Linked DNA regions of Desulfosediminicola ganghwensis. The protein of the gene in region 1 binds, or shares a complex with, the protein of each later gene. Links are inferred from orthologs where the notes say so. Each region holds a gene or a part of one and is shown on either strand. Other genes may lie near its edges.

Region 1 (4,806 bases):
AGCAGTAAAACCAGTGTCGATGCAGGGCTGTCTTTTCTGGGTGGACTTGGGGTGCAGACCGAGCGGCTGGCTACCAGAATTCGCAGAGACGATGAGCAGTGCTTTCAGTGTGGAGCTTGCACAGGTATTTGTCCCGTTGGGGCCCTTTACCTGAAGCGGCCTGAAATGGAAGTGATCTTTGATGCGGAAAAATGCACCGGTTGCAGCCTGTGCGTTCCTATCTGCCCTGTACGTGCCATGGAAGTCTCACTGGATAAAGACTGGATGCTACCGCCAGCAGAGAAGGTGTAATCTGGTGTACATCCAGTGTGCCCCGGGGAAAAAATGCCCGGGACCACAGTGCACCTAGTATGATCTTCTTCTGTATTTTGCAAAATGACAGCTGGTCCCTCGAGATATCAGCGCCGCCATTGCTGGCTGCCGTGGTTTGCTGGCAGGGTCTTTGAGGCACGACACTGCCTGAGCTGATAAATTCAGGCGGTATAGCGGGCAGAGGCAAGGAGATGTCTGTAGCCAGTCCGCAGAGAATACAAAAAAAGCCCGGTGGATATTTGAAATCCAGCCGGGCTTTTTACGTGAAGAGACTACCGGGACAAGAGGTTTATTTGAAGAGTTTCCAGTCCGGCAGTGACAGGCTTGGTAGATAATGCAGTATCCCCCGTTCTGGTGGTTCGCCGGCCTCAAGTTGGGCGAGCAACTCCTGGGCGTCGCCTGAGATTGTCGAGTCAGGATACATTGCCAAAAGATAACCGAGTCTCTTTTTGGCCTGTTCATATTCTTCTGTGCGCACGTAGAAATCGACTACGAAAAATTCATGGTTCGCCAGGAACTCTCTGGCGGAGGCCACTCGTCCCTTTGCTTCGGCACTATATGGCGAATCAGGGTATGCTCGCAGCAATTGATTAAATGCCTTGATAGACTCGACTGCACCGCTGGTATCACGGTCAATACGGTCGATACGCATGTAATGAGTCATGCCTTTCTGGAACATCACGTAAGGAATTGCCTCATTTGTGGGGTGCCTTTCCTCAAACTCCTTGTAAAGTACCAGGGCTTCCATGTACCTGCCCATCTGATAGTTACAATCGGCTGCCTTCAACTCAGCAAGGGTCGCCTCGGGGCTGAACGGGTAGCGGTCTAGAATTTCCTCAAAATACTCTATCGCTGTGAAGTATTTCCCGACGTTATAGTCTTCCATACCCTTGGTTGCGAGGGTCTTGGATGGTACTTGAAGATCGAGGTCGGCATCAGAGGTGAAATCAAAATAATCAGAAACCTTACTGCATCCACTAAGAACGAGTATGCTGGCGAGAAATACCCCTGCCAGACTTGAAGCTGCAATTTTCCGGAACTGCTGAGTAGAGAAGTTCATGCAATCATGTCTGTTATTTTTCTTTTAATCTGTTCAGGTATGCCTCGGCGGCAAGCATTGCGACAGCCCCTTCACCTGCTGCGTTGACAACCTGACGAACGTTTTTGCTGATGATGTCACCTGCGGCCATAACTCCGGGAATAGCAGTACGGCATTCGCTATCGACGGGAATAAAACCCCACTGATCTGCATTCAGCAACTCCAGTGGCAGACAACTGTTGTTTGGCGTAATACCGATAAGAACAAAGATACCCTCTGCCTCCAGAGTGGAGGTGTTGCCATCGTTGTCTAACAGTTTGATTTCCTTTACGCCGTTATCTCCTTCGATGGAGCTTACCTGGCTGTTCCAGACAAACTCGATTTTATCGTTGGCGTACGCATGTTCCTGAATGATTTTGGTAGCTCTGAGCTCATCGCGACGATGGATGATACTTACTTTGCTGGCAAAACGTGTCAGGTAACATGCTTCTTCAACGGCAGTGTCTCCACCACCTACAACGACGACGGGCACGTTTCTGTAAAAAGGTGCGTCACACGTGCCGCAATAAGATACTCCCTTGCCGCGAAATTCGTTCTCACCGGGTACATTCAAGGTGTTGGGACGAGCTCCGGTGCAGAGTATCAAGGCATCGCATCGCACGGTAGAGCCGTCACCCATGTGCAGGATTTTACTATCAGGGTTACTCAGGTCAACTCGCTCGACTTCACCGTGCTGTATATTAACTTCAAACCGCTGTGCATGCTTGAGCATGTTGTCGGCAAGTTCAAAGCCGGATAGCCCTTCGGGGTAACCGGGGTAATTATCTACCCAGTCAGTGTTCAGGACCTGACCACCAGGAGCGCCTTTTTCAATAACCACATGGTCCAGGCGGGCGCGGGCAGCATACAGACCGGCAGAAAGACCAGCCGGACCTCCGCCAAGGATTACCAATTCGTAGTGCTCTTTAATCATGATTTTTATGTGTCGTACTGCTGAAAGAAAAACGCTGCCGACCGGCGGAGCTCATGCAATCGCGATTGGCAGCGTGTATGGTGAACGCTGTTACAGGGCTTTGTTGATGAGGTCTACCAGCTGGGCCTTGCCAACGGCGCCGGTGATCTGGTCTACAACTTCACCGCTCTTGAACAGGATCAGTGTAGGGATAGCACGAATACCATACTTACCTGGGGTGACGGGATTATCGTCTACATTCATTTTAGCGATGTTGACTTTGCCTGTAAATTCATCGGCGAGATCCTCGATGACGGGCCCGATAGCTTTACAGGGACCACACCAGGGGGCCCAGAAATCAACCAGGGTTGGCTGATCAGAGCCGATCAGCGTATCAAACTCAGCATCGTTAACTTGCTGGACTTTATCGTTTGCCATTATGTGCTCCTTTCCTTTAGATGTTATCAGAAGGTCATGTATGTCTATGCTGTTGAATTCTCGAAGTTCATGAATTCCGGGCTCAGTTTACCTTTTGGCCGGAAAGCTGACAAGGAAAATGTTGGACAGCACCTTTAACCTTACTGGTGGCTAATTTGCCTACCTATTTTGTGTATGAAACAGGAAAAATCAAGTATCAGGATGTTTGACATTAAAATGATCTCCGTGCTATATATTCAGGTTATTGTGTCCGCTGCCTGATACTGATTTTCGGCGTCTTTTCAACAGTTGGAATCAATACTATGTGAATGAAGCTCTCACCAGGGAGTTTTTTTAAATACTATCAATGAGGATGTGACTCTATGAAAACTGAAACTTCCCAGCGTCTCTTTCAGGAAGCGCAAAAATATATTCCGGGTGGCGTGAACAGCCCGGTAAGAGCGTGTCGTTCTGTAGGCTGTAATCCGGTGTTTATCGAACGTGCTCAGGGCACCTATGTCTATGATGTCGATGGCAATGAATACCTGGATTTTGTTGGGTCCTGGGGTCCTATGATCCTGGGCCACGCCAACCCTCTGATTTTGAAAGCTGTCAATGAGGCCGCTGCCTCGGGCACCAGTTTCGGCGCGTCCACACCCTCTGAGATCGAACTTGCATCGATGGTAGTTGAGGCGGTGCCTTCAATTGAGAAAGTGCGGTTTGTGAACTCTGGCACCGAGGCAACCATGAGTGCGGTTCGCCTGGCGCGGGGCTACACCGGTAAAAAGGTGGTCGTTAAATTTGACGGTTGTTACCACGGTCATGCCGACTCTTTTCTGGTGAAGGCGGGCTCAGGTGTTTTGACCCTCGGTATTCCCGGTAGCCCTGGAGTTCCTGATGATATCGTCAAAAACACCATTTCTATTCCGTATAATAATCTGGAAATACTTGAAAAGACATTGCGTGACGCATCGCTGGACATTGCCTGCGTTATCCTGGAACCGGTCGCAGGCAACATGGGCTGTGTGCCGCCAGCTGATGGGTTCCTCGCTAAACTGCGTGAGCTGACCAGCGAGATGGGTATTGTTCTCATATTCGACGAAGTTATCACCGGCTTCAGACTCGCCTATGGTGGGGCTCAGGAGTATTTCGGAGTTCAGCCTGATCTCACTTGCCTCGGTAAAATTATTGGCGGTGGTCTGCCAGTCGGCGCGTATGGTGGTAAAGCTGATATCATGAATTGCATTGCCCCGGATGGACCGGTATATCAGGCTGGAACGCTCTCTGGTAACCCATTGGCGATGGCGGCAGGTATTGCAACCCTGAAGCAGCTGCAGGAGTCTGATTTCTATACGAAGCTCAATGGAAAGGCGTCTGCTTATGCAGAGCAGCTCAATGCTGCGGCAGAGCGTGCAGGTGTACCGGTTACCCTGAACAGGGTCGGTTCACTGATGACCGGCTTTTTTACTGAAAGCGCAGTCTTTGATTTTGATAGCGCCATGACGGCCGATACTGATCGCTATGCTCAACACTTCAGGCAGATGCTTGGTAGCGGATTTAACATTGCTCCATCTCAGTTTGAGGTGGCATTTGTTTCAGCAGCTCATACCGAAAAAGAGCTGCTGAAAGCAGCAGAAATGACTGAATGGTCATTCAAAAAATTGCTCGAAAAATGAAAAATGCGTTGACTTTGGCAGGGAGGCATGATACCAAAACCTTCTAGTAATGTAACCGATTTATCCTCTCGGGATTTAGGAGGAAAATGATGTCGGGAATGAGAAAAGAGCTGGTTCAGTTGATGGCTCACTACGGCCATGTTGGTTTTACTTTTGTTGCCTCCATCTTCATCGGGTTGGGAGGTGGCATTTATCTGGACCAGAAAGTCTTTGATGGGAGGACCGCTCCATGGTTCACGTTTATCGGTCTGGCATTCGGTATTGCTGCAGGGTTTAAGACCTTGCTAGATGTTTTGTGGAAAAATCAACCGAAAGATAAAGACGATAAGACGGACGATTGAGGATAACGTGACCAGAGGTATTATTTCCCTGCAGAAGATGCAGGTTGTGAGCTGGGTCTACCTGACGGT
Region 2 (3,237 bases), 5.4 Mb from region 1 along the record:
CTTGATGTGCGTTTTGACCTCTCGAAAGTGCTCTTTATCTGTACTGCGAATCAGTTGGAGACTATTCCCGGGCCGCTTCTCGATCGTATGGAGTTGATTCAGCTGCCGGGATACATCCTGAAGGAGAAAGTGGAAATCGGTGCCCGGCATCTGCTGCCCAAGCAGCTCAAGCAGCATGGGATTACCTCCAAGCAGGTAAAGATTTCCCGGGCTGTACTTACGGGTATTGCCGACGGCTGGGCGAGGGAAGCTGGCGTCCGCGGTCTTGAGAATTGTATCAAGAAAATTATTCGCAAGGCTGTCACCAGAATCGTCAAGAATCCGGACGAGGTGGTAAAAATTCAAAAAAGTGAACTGGTAGATCTGCTGGGCAAGCGCATGTTTACCGAGGGCCAGGCATTCAAGAAGCCACGGGTCGGCGTGATTCGCGGCCTGGCGTATACTTCGATGGGGGGTGCAACGCTTTACATCGAATCAATCCCGATTCCTACCGGTAATCCTGGCTTCAAGCAGACGGGCCAGCTTGGCAAGGTGATGGTGGAATCATCTGAGATCGCGTACAGCTATGTGCGTTCAATGCTGGAAAAGGATGAAAAAGCAACGGAGTTTTTTAAAAAGAGCTTCATCCACCTCCACGTACCTGCGGGTGCCACTCCGAAAGATGGTCCATCGGCGGGTATTACCATGGCCTGCTCGCTCTACTCTCTGGCGGTGAACAAACCGATTTTAAAGGACACTGCAATGACCGGTGAGCTGACCCTGAGCGGTCTGGTTATGCCAATTGGCGGAGTAAAAGAAAAAATTATCGCAGCCAAGCGCTCCAACGTCAAACAGGTGTTGCTGCCCAAGGAAAATGAGGGGGATTTTGAATTGCTTCCTGATCATATCAAGGAAGGCATTACCCCGCATTTCGTGGCGACTTTTGATGAAGTGCTGAAGGTGTGCTTTCCTTGAGCTACCAGTCAGGATCAAGGCGTGAGGAGTCGCGATTAACGCGCTCCTCACACCTCTCACCTCACGTTCTGTCTTTCAGAGATTATTCCTTACCAGATAGCGTTCGGCATCAAGGGCGGCGCAGCAGCCGGTTCCTGCGGCGGTAACCGCCTGACGGTAGACTCTGTCCATGGCATCACCGCAGGCAAAGACACCTGCCACATCGGTTCGGGATGTCCCTGGCTGGGTGATGATATATCCGGTGTCATCTGTTTGCAGGTATGCCTTGAACAGCTCGGTTCTTGGTGTGTGGCCAATGGCTACGAACAGGCCGGCGAGTTCCATCACCGAAGTATGATTGGTCCTGTTGTTGATTAGCCGTACCCCGGTGACGGCGTTATGGCCGAGCACTTCCTCGACCTCCGTGTTCCAGTGAATGTGCACGTTTTCGGTGGCAAACAGCCGTTGCTGCATGATTTTTGAAGCCCTCAGTTCATCCCGGCGAACAAAGAGGTGCACTGTCGGGCAGAGTTTAGCGAGATAGGTGGCATCTTCACAGGCAGTATCTCCACCACCGACCACACCCACCACCAGGTTCTTGAAGAAAAAACCGTCACATACAGCACAGGCACTGACTCCTTTGCTTATTAATCGCTGTTCAGACTCCAGTCCCAGATAGTTAGCCCCGGCCCCGGTGGCAATGATCACGGTATGAGTGTGATACTCTTCATCACTTTCCGTCCAGATTGAGTGGTAGCCTTGACCGGTGGCAAGATCAACTCTGGTGATGGAGGAGTAGATGACTTCGGTGCCAAAACGCTCTGCCTGCATGCGAAAATCTTCCATCATCGTTGCCCCATCAGTTCCCTGCGGGTAACCGGGGAAATTTTCAACCTCGGTGGTGGTGATCAGCTGCCCGCCCGGCTCACGACCGGTAAAGAGTACCGGTTTCAGGTTTGCCCTGGAGGCGTAGATGGCCGCTGTGTACCCAGCGGGGCCTGACCCCACGATAAGGGTCTTATGGATAAATTCTGCCATTACGGTCTCCTGTGCTGATAACTCCGGGGTGTTCGTGGTGTCGTCTGGTCTGTAACCTGAACCTCATCTGTTGGCACCATCTTGTTCTGATTACGATAACGTGCGGTATTAATTTTCAGTATAGATCAAATGGGCTATAAATTGTTATGGATTATTGAAGGGATCGCAACGCCTCCAATATTTTTTGGTTGTCAGGCACTCCTTCCTGGCGATGGCGAATGATACCTTGAGCATCGATTACATAGGTGACGCGGCCTGATTCATACATCCGTTGAACCGTTTTGTCAGGGTCGCTGATCATGGCAAAACCTATGTTGTTCTCATCTTTGAAACGTTCCAGATCTTCAAGGCTGTCGGGACTGACTCCCACTATAACGCTGTTCAGTGAGGTGAATTGTTCCAGATCACGCTGGAAAGCAAGAAGTTCATTGCTTCAGACGGGGGTAAACGCTACGTAGTAAAAGGCGAGTACCACATTTTTTCCGGCAAACCCGGAAAGGGTTATCTCCCCCATGGTGGACTGTGCGGTAAAATCGGCAGCCGTATCGCCAATGTCTGCTGCTTTGATGGTAGCAGTTGAAAATCCAACAAAAAGTGCAATTGCAAGTAGTCCAAGAGCTAGCTTTTTCATATGTACCTCCTCTTTATTGGCTTTGTGAAACAGGATGCAGTCGACAGTGGTGCGTAAAACGTAAGTGCAGATATTCGGCTGCAGTTGGCTCTTGTTAGAGGCTAGGGATGAACTGATGATGTGTCAATTGGGTAAAGTTGGACCTGGTACTGAGTTTGATTGTGCAATGGGGGGATGAGTTCGGTGTGGATATTGGTGTGAATTTGGGCGCTTGGTACTGTCCAAGAATCAACAATCCTACCTGAGAACACCTGCCTCATGCTGCCATAGGCATGACAACCATATGTCTTCACTGCAGAGCCAACTATGATAACCCTTAGTCCGCATTGACAAGTTCCATGGTTTTTGATCATGTCAGTCGTTGCTAAAGCCATGCCATGAAATGGCTTTGCTGCAGTTATTCTGTCTGACAGCTGAATAAGGGTCAGAGATAAATAGGGTAGGAGTGCGAATCGAGTTGTTTGAATTTGATTTTACTCTGGCCAGTTTGGTTTTATGTCGCCGTAATTTCCACCGGATTTATTTCTTTCGAAGGAACTGACGATTCAGATGCAGGAAAAAAGCTATGGGTAAACCTAAGGAAAACACCATTGAAAAAATAGACAACTTGAACTCAAGACTCACGGGCTCAGGCA

What was found. Proteins that work in one complex are often made in the same cells at the same time.
Region 2: the proteins of trxA (region 1) and trxB are in contact, whole or in part, in a crystal structure (PDB 1F6M), measured with the Escherichia coli proteins. The link is inferred for Desulfosediminicola ganghwensis from one-to-one orthologs.

Annotation. Positions count from the first base shown.
Region 1 is NZ_CP050699.1:5,547,572-5,552,377, reverse strand. What follows is about bases 1,079-4,020. They hold trxA (thioredoxin), read right to left. Parts: upstream 2,742-4,020; coding sequence 2,415-2,741; downstream 1,079-2,414. Other genes in these bases: hemL (glutamate-1-semialdehyde 2,1-aminomutase), read left to right, coding at 3,104-4,020; trxB (thioredoxin-disulfide reductase), read right to left, coding at 1,386-2,324; FCL45_RS23855 (outer membrane protein assembly factor BamD), read right to left, coding at 1,079-1,372. Also shown: FCL45_RS23860 (NIL domain-containing protein), read left to right, coding at 1-291; more of FCL45_RS23855, read right to left, coding at 602-1,078; more of hemL, read left to right, coding at 4,021-4,396; FCL45_RS23835 (AtpZ/AtpI family protein), read left to right, coding at 4,483-4,737; FCL45_RS23830 (ATP synthase subunit I), read left to right, coding at 4,745-4,806. UniProt on the Escherichia coli protein: Participates in various redox reactions through the reversible oxidation of its active center dithiol to a disulfide and catalyzes dithiol-disulfide exchange reactions.
Region 2 is NZ_CP050699.1:139,987-143,223, reverse strand. What follows is about bases 1-2,785. They hold trxB (thioredoxin-disulfide reductase), read right to left. Parts: upstream 1,972-2,785; coding sequence 1,030-1,971; downstream 1-1,029. Other genes in these bases: FCL45_RS25055 (redoxin domain-containing protein), read right to left, coding at 2,405-2,602; lon (endopeptidase La), read left to right, coding at 1-954. Also shown: FCL45_RS00595 (hypothetical protein), read left to right, coding at 3,168-3,237.